DNA from 3 places in the Actinophytocola sediminis genome. Region 1 is predicted to be linked to each of the others. Evidence: riboswitches for the same ligand, from Rfam matches in the RefSeq annotation. Region 1 holds a riboswitch; each other region holds the start of a gene.
What was found. A riboswitch is a leader RNA that binds a small molecule or an ion and turns the genes downstream of it on or off. The one in region 1 is predicted to bind S-adenosylmethionine.
Positions count from the first base shown of each region.

Region 2: it holds a riboswitch for S-adenosylmethionine, as region 1 does, so the genes downstream of both, thrC (threonine synthase) here and ACYVIP_RS40320 (aminotransferase class V-fold PLP-dependent enzyme) in region 1, are expected to answer to the same signal.
Region 3: it holds a riboswitch for S-adenosylmethionine, as region 1 does, so the genes downstream of both, ACYVIP_RS18130 (methionine ABC transporter ATP-binding protein) here and ACYVIP_RS40320 (aminotransferase class V-fold PLP-dependent enzyme) in region 1, are expected to answer to the same signal.

Region 1 is NZ_BAAGXS010000091.1:28,188-33,039, forward strand. It holds gene ACYVIP_RS40310 (potassium/proton antiporter) at 1-1,075, shown strand, start outside; gene sthA (Si-specific NAD(P)(+) transhydrogenase) at 1,078-2,493, opposite strand; SAM riboswitch class IV at 2,545-2,660, shown strand; gene ACYVIP_RS40320 (aminotransferase class V-fold PLP-dependent enzyme) at 2,698-4,026, shown strand; gene ACYVIP_RS40325 (HepT-like ribonuclease domain-containing protein) at 4,037-4,306, shown strand; gene lspA (signal peptidase II) at 4,349-4,852, shown strand, end outside.
Region 2 is NZ_BAAGXS010000011.1:119,826-124,677, reverse strand. It holds gene ACYVIP_RS07475 (AAA family ATPase) at 1-263, shown strand, start outside; gene rpsT (30S ribosomal protein S20) at 393-653, shown strand; gene holA (DNA polymerase III subunit delta) at 862-1,839, opposite strand; SAM riboswitch class I at 2,130-2,256, shown strand; gene thrC (threonine synthase) at 2,268-3,527, shown strand; gene ACYVIP_RS07455 (ComEC/Rec2 family competence protein) at 3,681-4,852, opposite strand, start outside.
Region 3 is NZ_BAAGXS010000028.1:81,818-86,669, forward strand. It holds gene ACYVIP_RS18120 (transglycosylase family protein) at 1-1,439, shown strand, start outside; gene rsmA (16S rRNA (adenine(1518)-N(6)/adenine(1519)-N(6))-dimethyltransferase RsmA) at 1,470-2,333, shown strand; SAM riboswitch class I at 2,428-2,517, shown strand; gene ACYVIP_RS18130 (methionine ABC transporter ATP-binding protein) at 2,714-3,715, shown strand; gene ACYVIP_RS18135 (4-(cytidine 5'-diphospho)-2-C-methyl-D-erythritol kinase) at 3,766-4,728, shown strand; gene ACYVIP_RS18140 (ABC-F family ATP-binding cassette domain-containing protein) at 4,752-4,852, shown strand, end outside.

The DNA of each region.
Region 1 (4,852 bases):
GCTGCGCAACGTCTCGGTGAGCCGGCGGCTGGTCGGCGCGCTCGAGCTGGAGTCCGGGATGAACGACGCCGCCGCCTACATCGCGGTGGTGCTGCTGGCCTCCGGCGGGGTGGTCACCTGGGACCTGCCGCTGCTGGTGATCTACGAGCTGGTCGTCGGCGCGCTCATCGGCGTCGGGCTCGGCTGGGTCGCGGCGCTCGCGTTGCGCCGCGCGGCGCTGCCGGCCACCGGTCTGTACCCACTCGCGGCGGTCGCGGTGTCGGTGCTCGCGTTCGCCGGCGGGTCGGCGATCCACGCCTCGGGACTGTTGGCGGCCTACGTCTCCGCGCTGGTGCTCGGCAACTCGCGGCTGCCCCACCGCAGCGACACGGTCTCCTTCGCCGAAGGGCTGGGCATCCTGTCCCAGATCGGCCTGTTCGTGTTGCTCGGGCTGTTCATGTCACCCGACCGGGTGCTGCACGCGGTCGTGCCGGGGTTGGTCGCCGGCGCGGTGGTGACGTTGGTCGCCCGGCCGATCTCGGTGAGCCTGTCGGTGGCGGGGTTCCGGATGCCCTGGCGAGAACAGGTGTTCCTGTCGTGGGCCGGGCTGCGTGGCGCGGTGCCGATCGTGCTCGCGATGATCCCGCTTACCGAGGGGATGCCCGGCGCCCAACAACTGGTCGACGCGGTGTTCGTGCTGGTCATCGTGCTCACCCTGGTCCAGGGCAGCACGTTGCAGCTGCTCGCCAAGTTCCTCGGGCTCGGTGGTGGCGCGCATTCCATGGAGGTCTCCGTGGACGCCGCGCCGCTCGACGAGCTCGGCGCGGTGCTGTTGCAGGTGCGGATCCCGTCAGGGTCCAAGCTGCACGGTGTGTACCTGAGCGAGCTGCGGCTGCCGGAGGGCGCGACGGTCAGCCTGCTGGTCCGCGCCGGCGTCGGCCACACGCCGGACTCGACCACGCGGTTGCAGGAGGAGGACCAGCTGCTGGTGGTGGCCACCGAGCAGGTCAGGTCGCGCACCGAGCACCGGATCCGCGCGGTCGACCGGGCAGGCCGGTTCGCCAAGTGGAAGGGCGAGACCGGCGAGGAGCAGTAGCGTCAGTCGGTCAGCTGGTCGATCAGGCGCATCTTGTTCGTCGCGTCCAGCGCGGCCACCTTGTAGGACTCGGCCAGGGTCGGGTAGTTGAACACGGTGTCCACCAGGTAGTCCACCGTGCCGCCGAGGCCCATCACCGCCTGTCCGATGTGGACCAGCTCGGTGGCGTTGGTGCCGAAGACGTGCACCCCGAGCAGCGACCGGTCCACTGGGGACACCAGCAGTTTCAACACGCCGTAGGAGTCGCCGATGATCTGGCCCCGTGCCAGCTCGCGGTAGCGGGAGACGCCGACCTCGAACGGGATGCGCTTCTCGGTCAGCTCGTCCTCGGTGCGGCCGATGTAGCTGATCTCGGGGATGGTGTAGATGCCGATCGGCTGCAGCTCGTGCATGGGGTGGGCCGGTTCGCCGCACGCGTGGTGGGCGGCCAGGCGGCCCTGCTCCATCGAGGTCGCGGCCAGCGCGGGGAAGCCGATCACGTCGCCGACCGCGTAGATGTTGTCCACCGGCGTGCGGAACTCGGCGTCCACCTCGATGCGGCCGCGCTTGTCCGCCTGCAGGCCGGCGGCCGGCAGGTCGAGGTGCTCGGTCATGCCCTGGCGGCCGGCCGAGTACATCACCATGTCGGCGGGGATCTTCTTGCCGCTCTCCAGGATGGTGACCGTGCCCTTGGCGTAGCGCTCGACGGCGGTGACCGTCTCACCGAACCGGAAGGTGACCGCGAGGTCGCGCAGCTGGTACTTGAGCGCCTCGACGACCTCGGTGTCGCAGAAGTCGAGCATCCGCATCCGCTGCTCGATCACCGTGACCTTGGTGCCCAGCGCGGCGAACATCGACGCGTACTCGATGCCGATCACCCCGGCGCCGACGACGATCATCGAGCGCGGGATCCGGTCGAGCCCGAGAATGCCGTCGGAGTCGATGATCGTCTGCTCGTCGAAGTCCACTGTGGACGGTCGGGCGGGGGTGGTGCCGGTGGCGATCACGATCTTGGTGGCGGTGACCGAGCGTTCCTGCCCGGTGCCGTCGGTGACCTGCACGGTGTTGCGGTCGAGGAACCGGCCCATGCCGGGCAGCACGTCGATGCCGTTGCGGGCCAGCTGCGCGCGGATCACGTCGACCTCGCGGCCGACCACGTGGCTCGTGCGGGCGGTCAGGTCGGCGATGGTGATCTCGTCCTTGACCCGGTAGCTCTGCCCGTACAGGTCGCGCTGGGACATGCCGGTCAGGTAGAGGACGGCCTCACGCAGGGTCTTGGACGGGATGGTGCCGGTGTTGATGCACACGCCGCCGATCATGTTGCGGCGCTCGACCAGCCCGACGTTGGCGCCGAGCTTGGCGGCCGCGATGGCCGCCTTCTGCCCGCCGGGACCCGAGCCGAGCACCAGCAGGTCGTAGTCGCTCGCAAGCTCACTCATGCCGTCAGTCTGGCAATGCTCGAGGACGGTCGGCTACTCTGGTCCCTCGAAGGTCATGAGTGTCAGCGCGAAGCCCCGGCTTGCTGACCGGCAACCCTCCAACCGCGGTGGGGTGCCCCGGGTGAGGACCTGGCCCTCCGCGCGGTGCGGGCGGGCAAGCGCGGGTCCCCGTGGGCGGGGTCCCCGACCCGGGAGTGAACTCCGATGACCCTCGCCATTCCGCACGCTCGACCGGTCCTCGACGCGGTGCCGCCGGTGGCCGGCGCCCAGCTCACGGTGCCGCTGGTCGACGGGCGCGCGGTGCCCTACGCGAACCTCGACCACGCGGCCAGCGCGCCGTGCCTGCTGGCCGTGCGGGACGCGGTCGACGAGCTGCTGCCCTGGTACGCGAGCGTGCACCGGGGCGCCGGGTTCGCCTCGCAGGTGTCGACCAGGGTCTACGAGCAGGCCCGCGAGGTGGTGCGCTCGTTCGTCAGGGCGCGTGGCACGGACTCGGTGGTGTTCACCCGCAACACGACGGATGCGATGAACCTGCTGGCCAGGACGTTGCCACGGGGCACGTCGGTGGTGGTGTTCGACACCGATCACCACGCGGCGCTGCTGCCGTGGCGCGGCCGGCTGGTGCGCCGGATCTCGTCGGTGGCCGCGCTGGGGGAGGCGTTGCGGTCGTGTCCGACCGGGCCGAGGCTGGTGGTGGTGACCGGGGCGTCGAACGTGACCGGTGAGCTGTGGCCGGTGTCCTCGGTGGTCGCGACCGCGCGCGAGCACGGTGCTCGGGTGGTGCTCGACGCCGCGCAGCTCGCGCCGCACCGCCCGGTGGACGTGCGCGCGCTGGACGTGGACTACGTGGTGCTCTCCGGCCACAAGCTGTACGCGCCGTTCGGCGTCGGTGCCCTGGTCGGCCGCGCGGACTGGCTGCGGGCGGCGGCCCCGTACCTGGCCGGCGGCGGCGCGTCCAGCCTGGTCGCCGACGACCTGTCGGTGTCCTGGTCGGCCGGGGTGGAGCGGCACGAGGCCGGCACGCCCAACGTGGTCGGCGCGCACGCGCTCGCGGTGGCGTGCCGGACGATCCAGTCATGGGGCTGGGAGTCGATCATCGGCCATGAGCGGGCGTTGCTCGACCGGTTGCGTGCCGGGCTCGCCGGAGTGCCCGGCCTGCGGGAGCTGAGCCTGTTCGACGCGGACCGGGTGGCGGTGGTCAGCTTCGCGGTCGATGGCCACGACCCCGGGCTGCTGGCCGCGGCGCTGTCGGCCGAGTACGGCATCGGGGTCCGCGACGGGGCGTTCTGCGCGCATGTGGCGACGCGACGGCTGCTGGCGGGGGCCGGTGTGCCGGGCGGGCGGGCGTTACGGGCGAGCCTGGGGCTCGGCAGCACGGTCGAGCACGTCGACCGGGTGGTGTCGGCGCTGCACACCCTGGTCGCCGACGGCCCCGCCTGGGACTACGCGCTGGCCGACGGCCGCTGGACGCCGACCCCCGACCCGCGCGGCCTGCCCGCGTTCCTGGCTGGTGAGCCGCCGGCAGGTCAGTAGGATGATCGGGGTGGGTGACACCGAGACCCGGGAGCTGGACGCCGAGTCGTTCCGAGAGTTCGGTGCGCGAGCTGTCGACCCGAACGTCGTGTTCGCCGGACTGGCGCGCATCCGGGACCTGCTCGATGACCTGGCGGCTTCCTCGGTCGGGATGCGGAACCTGCTCGTGCACGAGTACCTGGAGATCGACGTCGAGCAGGTCGCCGCCGCGGTGCCGCTCGCCCTGGACGGTTACCGGCGGTATGTGGCCGCTGTTGCCGGTTTCGTCACCCGTGGTTGATGTGCCGGACAGCTCCGTTCGGGGGACGTGGACAATGGCCGGGTGAGCGACGAGCCCAGAACCGGCACCGAGGCCGAGACCGGCGTGCCGGATGCCGACGAGAACACGCCGGTCGCCGGCGGCGACGGGCCAGGCGACACCCCGCCACCGGCGGACGTCCGGCCCCCGCGCCGGGCCTGGCTGTTCGCCGTCGTGGCGCCGGTGTTGCTGGTCGCGGACGTGATCACCAAGATCGTGGCGGTCTCGGCGCTCGACGGGGAACCGCCGGTCCGGGTGCTCGGCGGGTTCGTCTACCTGCAGATCGTGCGCAACCCGGGTGCCGCGTTCGGCATGGCCACCGGGATGACCTGGCTGCTGACCCTGGTCGCGCTCGGGGTCGTGGTCGCGATCATCTGGATCATGCCCAAGCTGCGGTCGGTCGGCTGGGCGGTCGGGCTCGCGATGGTGCTCGCCGGGGCGCTGGGCAACCTCATCGACCGGTTCTTCCGCGAGCCGGGGCCGTTGCGTGGGCACGTGGTGGACTTCGTCTCGGTCCTGGAGCCCAAC
Region 2 (4,852 bases), on a different contig from region 1:
ACTTCTCGGTGGAGATCCCCAGGCCGGACGCGGAATGCCGGGACCGGTTGTTGCGTCTATACGCCGGCCGGGCCCTGGACCTGCCGGACGCGGGCCCGCTGGTGGCGGCCGCGGAGGGGGTGACCGCGTCGTTCATCAAGGAGTGGGTCCGGCGGTCGGTGCTGGCCGGTGGGGCGCTGGACGAGAAGGTGCTGCGGTCGACGCTGACGGAGTTGCTGTCCCAGCAGCAGGCGCTGACCAGGAGCATGCTGGGAGCTCGGTGATCGGGGCCTGTTAACATTGCCCGTCGTGCCGTGTGGCGTTCCGTCCAGGAGGAAGCTCGCCGTCGTGTTCAGGCGAGGCCACTAACACGCGGCGCACCTTCCGTGATCGACGCTGAGGAGCAGTAACCCGTGGCAAACATCAAGTCCCAGATCAAGCGCATCCAGACGAACGAGAAGGCGCGACTGCGCAACAAGTCCGTCAAGTCCTCGGTGAAGACCGCGATCCGCAAGTTCCGCGAGGCGGCGGAAGCGGGCGACAAGGAGAAGGCCGTAGCGCTGCTCCACGACGCCAGCCGCCAGCTGGACAAGGCGGCGAGCAAGGGCGTGATCCACGCCAACCAGGCGGCCAACAAGAAGTCCGCCATGGCCAAGCGCGCCAACCAGCTCTGAGCCCTCAGCGATAACAGCGCTGGCCGCCTCGGCGGCCAGCGCTGTTTTTGTTGTGAGATGTCGACCAGCACAGCCCAGGTGTCTGCCTGGCTGCGTCGACCAGCGCAGCTGAGCGCCTGGTCAGCCGCGTAAGCCCATACGGCCCACGTGTCCGTTCGGCTGGGCCAGGCCAGCGCGATCCGGGTCCAGCCGCGGCGGCCAGCGCGGCCTAGGTGCGTCGGCGGGCTTCGGCAAGGCGGAGGACGGCGCGCTGGAGTGCGTAGTCCGCGTCCGCCGCCACCCCCTTGACGTCCGCGTTCACCTCCGCGACCACCTGCATCGCCGCGACCAGCCCCGCCGGATGCCACCCTCGGGACTGGGACAGTGCCTTGCGCACCTTCCACGCCGGCATACCCAGCTCCGATGACAAGCGAAACGGGTCCGCCCGGCCCGCGCCGGCGACCCGCGCGACGGTGCGCACCGCGTCCGCGAGAGCGTCGGCGACCAGCACGTGCGGCACGCCGAGCTGCATCGTCCAGCGCAGCATCTCCAGCGCGCCCGGCACGTCGCCGGTGACCGCCTTCTCCGCCACCGCGAACCCGGTGACGTCCGCCCGGCCGCGGTGGTAGCGGCGCACCTCCTCGGCGGTGACCTGCCCGCCGGTGTCCGCCACGAGCTGGGCCGCCGCCGACGCCAACTCGCGCAGATCCGAGCCGACCGAGTCGATCAGCGCGCTGACCGCGTCCGCGTCGGTCTTGCCGCCCGCGCGCCGGATTTCGTTGCGCACAAAGGCTTCCCGGTCACCCGGCTTGGTGATCTTCGGGCAGTCCACCACGTTCGCCCCAGCCGAGCGCAACGCGGCGACCAGGTCCTTCGCCGGCTTACGACCGCCGCCGGTGTGCAGCACGACCAGCTGCACGCTCTCCGCCGGCGCCTTGAGGTAGGCGGTGATGGCGGCGGCGATGTCCTTGTTGGCGTCGTTCGCGCTCTCCAGGACGATGACCCGCCGCTCGGCGAACAGCGACGGGCTGACCAGCTCGGCCAGCTCCGGCGGGCTGATGTCGGCCACCTTCACGCGGGTGAGCTCGGCGGACGGGTCGGCGAGCTTGGCGGTGTCGACCGCGGCCCGGACCGCGCGTTCCACCAGCAACTCCTCCTCGCCGAGGACGAGTTCGAGGGCAGGCGGGGTCACGGCGGGTGACTTCACCCCGCCATCCTCGCACCACCTCGGTCACCCCGGTGGCGGGCGGGGTCCGTCGGCCGGGCCAAGGCAGCGCGCAGCGCGACGAGGTGCCGACGTCCCGTCACCCCGTCCCCTGACCTGCCCCGCCCCAGTACCCGTCCCGAACAGCTCCCACGTCGGCCTCGTCCGACCCGGTCGGGCCGGATCGGATCGGATTCGCGGCCAGTGCCGCTGGTGCCTCTCTCGAATGATGGACCTCACATTGGCCTGGAAAGAGGGTCGTGCCGTAACGTGTTCGAAGAACAACTGAATACCGCTCATCCAGAGGGGCAGAGGGATCGGCCCGAAGAAGCCCCGGCAACCGGCGTCAGCCATTCGCTACCGCGAGGAATGGTGATGAACACGGTGCCAATTCCGACCCGTACGCGGGACAGATGAGGAGATACCTCGCGATGACAGTCACTGCCCACGCCACCACCACGTTCGACCTCGGGCCCGCGCGCGGGCTCAGCTGCCGGGAGTGCGGCCACCAGGTACCGCTTGCCGCGGAGTTCGCCTGTATCGAGTGTTTTGGCCCCCTGGAAGTCTCCTACGAGTTCAGTGACATCTCGAGGGCCGACATCGAGTCGGGCCCCAAGTCGATCTGGCGCTACCGCAACCTGCTGCCCGTCCCGTCCGATGTGGACACTCAGCCGAACACCGAGCCGGGTCTCACCCGCCTGGTGAAGGCCGACCGGCTCGCCGCCGCGCTCGGCGTGAAGTCGTTGTGGGTCAAGGACGACACGGGCAACCCGACCCACTCGTTCAAGGATCGGGTGGTCGCCGTCGCGCTCGCGGCCGCACGCCAGCTGGGGTTCACCGTGCTGGCCTGCCCGTCCACCGGCAACCTGGCCAACGCGGTCGCCGCCGCGGCCGCGCGCGCCGGCTGGGAGTCGGTGGTGCTGATCCCGTCGTCGCTGGAGCGCGCGAAGATCCTCACCACCGCCGTGTACGACGGCGCCCTGATCGCGGTCGACGGTAACTATGACGACGTGAACCGGCTGGCCACCGAACTCGCCGCGGAACACGACGACTGGGCGTTCGTCAATGTCAACGTCCGCCCGTACTACGCGGAGGGCTCCAAGACGCTCGGCTACGAGGTCGCCGAACAACTCGGCTGGCGACTCCCCGACCAGATCGTCGTGCCGGTGGCCTCCGGTGCCCAGTTGACCAAGGTGGACAAGGGTTTCCGCGAGTTCACCGACCTCGGTCTGGTCGAGGCCAGGCCGTATCGGGTGTTCGGCGCCCAGGCCACCGGGTGTTCGCCGGTGTCCGCCGCGTTCAAGGCGGGCCTGGACGTGGTGAGCCCGGTGAAGCCGGACACCATCGCCCGCTCGCTCGCGATCGGCGCTCCCGCCGACGGCCCGTACGTGCTCGACGCCGTGCGCAGGACGAACGGCGCGGTCGAGGACGTGACCGACGAGGAGATCGTCGAGGGCATCCGCCTGCTGGCCAGGACCGAGGGCATCTTCGCCGAGACAGCCGGCGGCGTGACCGTCGCGACGGCGAAGAAGCTGATCGACACCGGCCAGCTCGATCCGGAGGCCGATACGGTCCTGCTCATCACCGGCGACGGCCTCAAGACCCTGGACGCGGTGCAGGACAAGATCGGCCCGCGCGCCACCGTGCCACCGTCGACCGCCGCCGTCCGCGCAGCCCTGGAGTCCTCATAGGACAGTGGCGCACCACACCACCACCGCCGAACACCCGCAAACTCCACCAGGACCCAGCCGTCCTATGTGGACACAGGAATCCGCTGCCCAGTCGTGCGCCGGACATCCCACGCCAGGGCCGTCAGCGGGTCACCGGTGACCCGCTGCGTGGCGTCAACCACCGCTCAACGCCAGCGCGCGACGACGAGCAGCCGCCCGACCCAGCCCGTCCCCAACGAACGGTGGCCCCCTGGCCGCCCCTCGGGTCACCGCCCGGGGGCCACCGTCGTCGGGGACGATCGCCGCGTCTCCGTCGGTGTCGGTGCGGATCACGAGCGCACCGGTGCCGCTGAGCGCGCTCATCGTGGTCGGGTTGGGGTGGCCGTACTGGTTGTCGGCGCCGACGCTCACCACCGCGACCCGTGCCCGGATCGCCGCGAACAGCTCCGGCGAGGTGTACCGGCTGCCGTGATGCGGAACCTTGAGCACCTCGGCGGACAGGTCTATCCGCGAACCAAGCAGGCTCGCCTGAGCCGCCAGCTCCACGTCCCCGCTGAGCAGGATCCGCCCAGCCGGCGTCGCCGCGCGCAGCACCAGTGACGCGTTGTTGATCTCCGTACCCTCGGCCTCCGCCGCGGGCATCACCTCCTTCGCCATCGGGGCCAACACCTCAATCGTCAGATCAGGCCAGGCCAGCTGTCGCCCCGCGTCGAGCTCCACGATCGGCACCCCGGCCGCGGCCGCTGCGGCCCGCACCTCCTCCCATGCCCAGGCCGGTTCCCTGGCGGGACTCACGCCCACCGCACCGACCGTCCGTTCGCCCAGCACCGCGGCCAACCCGCCGACGTGATCGGCGTGCAGATGGCTGAGCACCACCAGCGGCACTCTCGACACATCCAGCCGGTCCAGGCACCCAGCCAGCGGCCCTGGCTCCGGGCCGGTGTCCACCACGACCGCCCGGCCCGCGTCCCCGGTGGCCAGCACCAGCGCGTCGCCCTGACCGACGTCGCAGGCGACCATCGCCCACCCCGGCGGAGGCCAACCCGGCGAGATCACCCTGACCGGGACGGCCACCACCAACAGCCCAGTGAGCAGGGCACCCACCAGCACCCGGAGGCGCCGACGCCGCAGCGCCGCGACCAGCAGCAGCACGCACGCCACCAGCAGCAGCCCACCCCACCACCCGGTAGGCCAGCCGATCGTGGCGCCGGGCACCCGAGCGGCATGCCGGGCGACCAGGATCAGCCAGTCGGCCGCCGGCCCTGCGAGCCGAACCAGCATCTCGGCCAGCCATGTGGACGCCGGTGCGGTGAGCGCCGCCAGCACGCCCAGCACCGTCGCCGGCG
Region 3 (4,852 bases), on a different contig from region 1:
GCGCCTGGCGCTCGGAGTTCCCGGACTTCTACCAGCAGGGCAGCTCCACCTACGGCCAGCTGCCCGAGGCCGAGCTCGACGCCTACAGCGGCTCGCTGGCCATCACCCCGGACGACGTGCGGGTCGCCCTCGGCCCCCAGGCAGACGAGCTCATGGCCGTCGCCAACGTCGACGTCGACGAGCTCATCCGGCTGATCAACGCCGAGACCACCGTGCTGCCCGTCATCCCGGACGACCTGTCCGAGATGCCAGGCATGCCGAGGGTGCGCCGGCTGCCGGACACCGAGACCGAGGACGAGGACCGCGGCCTCGCCACCGGCATCAAGCGGTGGAAGAAGACCGTTCTCAAGGCTTCGCTGGCCTCGATCCTGGTCTCGATGATCGGCGGCAGCGCCGCGGCCATCGCGATGAACAAGTCGGTCACCGTCGACATCGACGGCAAGTCCCACGAGGTCAGCACCTACGCCTCCACCGTCGGCGAGGTGCTGGAGGACGAGGGCCTCGACGTCGGCAAGCACGACGCGCTGTCCCCCTCGCCCGCCGCGGGCATCAACGACGGCGGCACGATCGTCCTCCAGCGCGGCCGCCAGCTGCAGCTGACGATCGACGGCGAGCAGCGCGACGTCTGGGTCCGCGCGACGACCGTCGAGGACGCCCTCAAGGCGGCCAACGTCACCGTCGACGGTGCGTGGATGTCCCACGAGATGAACAGCTCGGTCCCGCTGAGCGGCATGTCGATGGAGATCAAGACCGTCAAGAACATCACCCTCTTCGACGGCGGCAACGCGCCCAAGGCGATGCAGACCCACGCGGTCACCGTCGACGAGCTGCTCGGGTCGCTGAAGCTCGAGCTCGGCAAGGAAGACACCATCACCCCCGGCGGCGACCTCAAGGTCACCGACGGCGCCGAGGTGCGGATCACCCGCAACGGCGTCACCGTGGTCAACAAGACCGAGAAGGTCGCCCCGCCGGTGCAGGAGGTCGAGGACCCCAACGCCGACGAGGGCACCGAGGTCGTGCTCGACCCGGGCGCGGCGGGCGAGCGGATCGTCACCTACCGGATCACGATCAAGAACGGTACGGAGATCGACCGCGAGGAGATCGGCGCCAAGGTCACCAAGAAGCCGAAGCCGAAGATCGTCCGGATCGGCACCAAGGAGCCCCCGGTCCCGGTGATCTCCGACGGCGAGGTCTGGGACGCGCTCGCGCAGTGTGAGTCCACCGGCAACTGGGCGGCCAACACCGGCAACGGCTACTACGGCGGCCTGCAGTTCAGCCCCGGCACCTGGGACGCCAACGGCGGCGAGCAGTACGCCCCCGACGCCCACCAGGCCACCCGTGAGCAGCAGATCGCGATCGCCACCAAGGTGCGCGACGGCGCGGGCGGCAGCTACGGCGCCTGGCCGCACTGTTCTGGCGAGCTCGGCCTGCCCAGGTAGGCGATCAGGGGCGGGCACTAGGCTCGCCTGGTGGTGCGCGGCGGAACGGACAGCAGCTTGTTGCTCGGGCCGGCCGACGTGCGCCGTCTCGCCGACGAACTCGACATCCGGCCGACCAAGCGGCTCGGCCAGAACTTCGTCCACGACCCCAACACGGTCCGGCGCATCGTGCGTGCCGCCGACCTGGCCGAGGACGACGTGGTCATCGAGGTCGGTCCGGGCCTCGGATCGCTCACCCTCGCCCTGCTGCCGGCCTGTGCCACGGTGCTCGCGGTCGAGATCGACCCGGTTCTGGCCGGGAAGCTCCCCGAGACCGTCGGTGAACGCGCGCCCGCCCTGCGTGACCGGCTGCGGGTGATCGAGGACGACGCCGTGCGGGTCACCGCCGAGCGCCTCGGCGCCGCGCCGACCGCGCTGGTGGCCAACCTGCCGTACAACGTCTCGGTACCGGTAGTGCTACACCTGCTCAACGAACTGCCTGGCCTGGCCAAGGCGCTGGTCATGGTCCAGTCCGAGGTGGCCGACCGGATGGTCGCCGGGCCGGGATCGCGCACCTACGGCGTGCCGAGCGTCAAGATCGCCTGGTACGCGCACGCCCGCCGGGTGGCCACGGTGCCGCGCGCGGTCTTCTGGCCGGTGCCCAACGTCGACTCCGCGCTGGTCCTGCTGACCCGCCGGGAGTCGCCGATTGGGCAGCGGACCAGGGTGTTCTCCCTGGTGGACGCGGCCTTCGCACAGCGGCGTAAGACCCTGCGGGCCGCGCTGGCCGGCTGGGCGGGGTCCGCGCGGGCAGCGGGGGAGTTACTCGAGTTGGCCGGCATCGACCCGACGACCAGGGGCGAGCAACTCGCCGTCGCCGACTTCGCGCGGCTGGCCGGTGTCGCGGGCGGCTGACCTTATTCCGGATCGAGCGCCGGTGTGACGCTCACCGGATCCACCGGATGGACGTTGCGATCTTCACCCGTCGTCAGGTTGACTGAGTGCGGTTAATCCATCCCGAGCGGCTGAGAGACCTGGCTCCGAGACGCCGCAGCAACCACTCATCGCGAGCAGGTGCTACCGCCAGGAACGATGGAGGAGTGAGAGCGATGGTCATGCTCACTACCAGGCGGGTCATCGACCAGTGCCGGCGCACGGTCACGGGCTGTCGTCCTATGTGCTCAACAAGCTGATTCTCGAGCCCATACCGACTTTCTGACACCCCTTACTCACCCAGTTGAACTGGGTTTACCGGCATGCGAGTTCGTTCGCTCGCGCCTGGACTGGAGCGCACTGTGATCACCCTGGAGAACCTCAGCAAATCCTTCCGAAGTACTTCCGGCTCGGTCGTGGCCCTCGACGACGTCACCCTCGACGTCCCGGACGGCGTCATCGTCGGCGTGGTCGGCCCGACCGGTGCCGGCAAGTCGACCCTCGCGCGGGTGCTGTCGCTGCGTGAGCGTCCGGACAGTGGGGTGTTCCGCCTCGACGGGCGCAACACCGGCATGTTGGACGAGCGCAGCCTGCGGGTGGCCCGTTCCCGGATCGGCGTGGTGCCGCCGAGGGACTCGCTGCTCGGCCAGCGCACGGCCGCCGGCAACATCGCGGTGCCGCTGGAGCAGGCCGGCATGGACGGTCCGCTGCGCCGGGAGCGGGTCGGCAAGGTGCTCGACCTGATCGGCCTCACCGACCGCGCCGCCACCTACCCCGCCCAGCTCACGCCCGGTCAACGGCAGCGGGTGGCGGTGGCCAGGGCGCTGGTCGGCGACCCGGCCGTGGTGCTCGCCGACGACCCGACCGCCGACCTGGACGACGCCGGGGTCGCCGGCGTGCTCGCCGTGCTCGACCGGGCGCGGGCAGAGCTCGGCGCGACGGTGCTGGTCGCCACCCAGGACACCAGCGTGGTGCGGCGCATCGCCGACGACGTGGCCGTGCTCGACCACGGCCGGCTGCTGGAGAGCGGGCGGCTGCTCGACCTGGTCGGCGACCAGGAAAGCCTGGTCGCGCAGGCCGTGCTGCCGGCCATCGACGGCCAGGTGCCCGGCGGGTACGCCGGTGTCGCGGACGTCGTGCTGATCGGGTTCGCCGCGGTCGGCTCGCTGCTGCCGGAGGCCACCAGCCGGTTCGGCACCGACATCTCGGTGGTCGGCGGCGGGGTGACCAAGATCGGCGAGACGCCGGTCGCGCGGTTCCGCCTCGGGCTGCACGGTCACCTCGCCGACGCCGCGCTCGGCTGGCTCGCCGAGCGCGGGGCCGCGGTGCACCACCAGTCGTCGCGGGCGCTACAGGTCGCCTGACTCGTGACGGACCCTCCTTGGCCGGGACGCGGGAGCCGTAGGCTGGGCTGGTGCTCGCTGTAGTGCCCCGCCCGGTCACCGTCCGCGTCCCGTCCAAGGTGAACCTTCACCTCGCGGTCGGTGAGGTACGCAAGGACGGCTTCCATGAGCTGTCCACGATCTTCCAGTCGCTGTCGTTGACCGACGACGTGACCGTGGCGATCGCCGACGAGCCCGGGGTCGAGGTCCAGGGCGAGGGCGCGGCCGCGGTGCCCACCGACGGGGCCAACCTGGCCTGGCGGGCGGTCGAGGAGCTGGCCAGGTACGCGGGCAAGGACGCGGACGAGCCCAAGGTGCGGGTGCTGATCCGCAAGGGCATCCCGGTCGCCGGCGGGATGGCCGGCGGCAGCGCGGACGCGGCCGCGACCCTGCTCGGCCTCGCGAACCTGTGGAAGCTGGAGATCAGCCGGGACGAGCTGGCCTCGGTGGCCGCGGTGCTCGGCAGCGACGTGCCGTTCATGCTGCACGGCGGTACCGCGCTGGGCACCGGGCGGGGCGAGCGGATCGTCCCGGTGCTGACCAGGCACACGTTCCACTGGGTGATCGCGTTCGCCAGAGGTGGGCTGGCGACGCCGAAGGTCTACGCGGAGCTCGACCGGCTGCGGGACACCGGCGAGCCGCCGAGGGTGGGCGCGGTCGAGCCGGTGCTCGAGGCGCTGGCCGCTGGCGACGCGCGTCAGCTCGCGCTGCTGCTCGGCAACGACCTGCAGGCGGCCGCGGTGTCGCTGCGGCCGGGGCTGCGCCGGACGCTGCGCGCGGGGGTGAGCGCGGGCGCGCTCGCCGGCATGGTGTCCGGCTCGGGCCCGACCTGCGCGTTCCTGTGCGCGGATGCCGAGGACGCGGTGCGGGTGGCGGCCGAGCTGTCGGGTGCCGGCGTGTGCCGCACGGTGCGGGTCGTGCACGGCCCGGTGCCGGGCGCGCGCGTGGTGAACGACGACGAGCCACGCCCCCTCCCGCCGCAGGTGCACGCCTGAACCATCGGTACCGTGGACAGGTCATGGTCAACCTGGTCAATCTCGAGGCGGTCGGCAAGAGCTACGGCATGCGTCCGCTCATGGACGGCGTGTCCCTCGGGGTCGGCGTCGGGGACCGGATCGG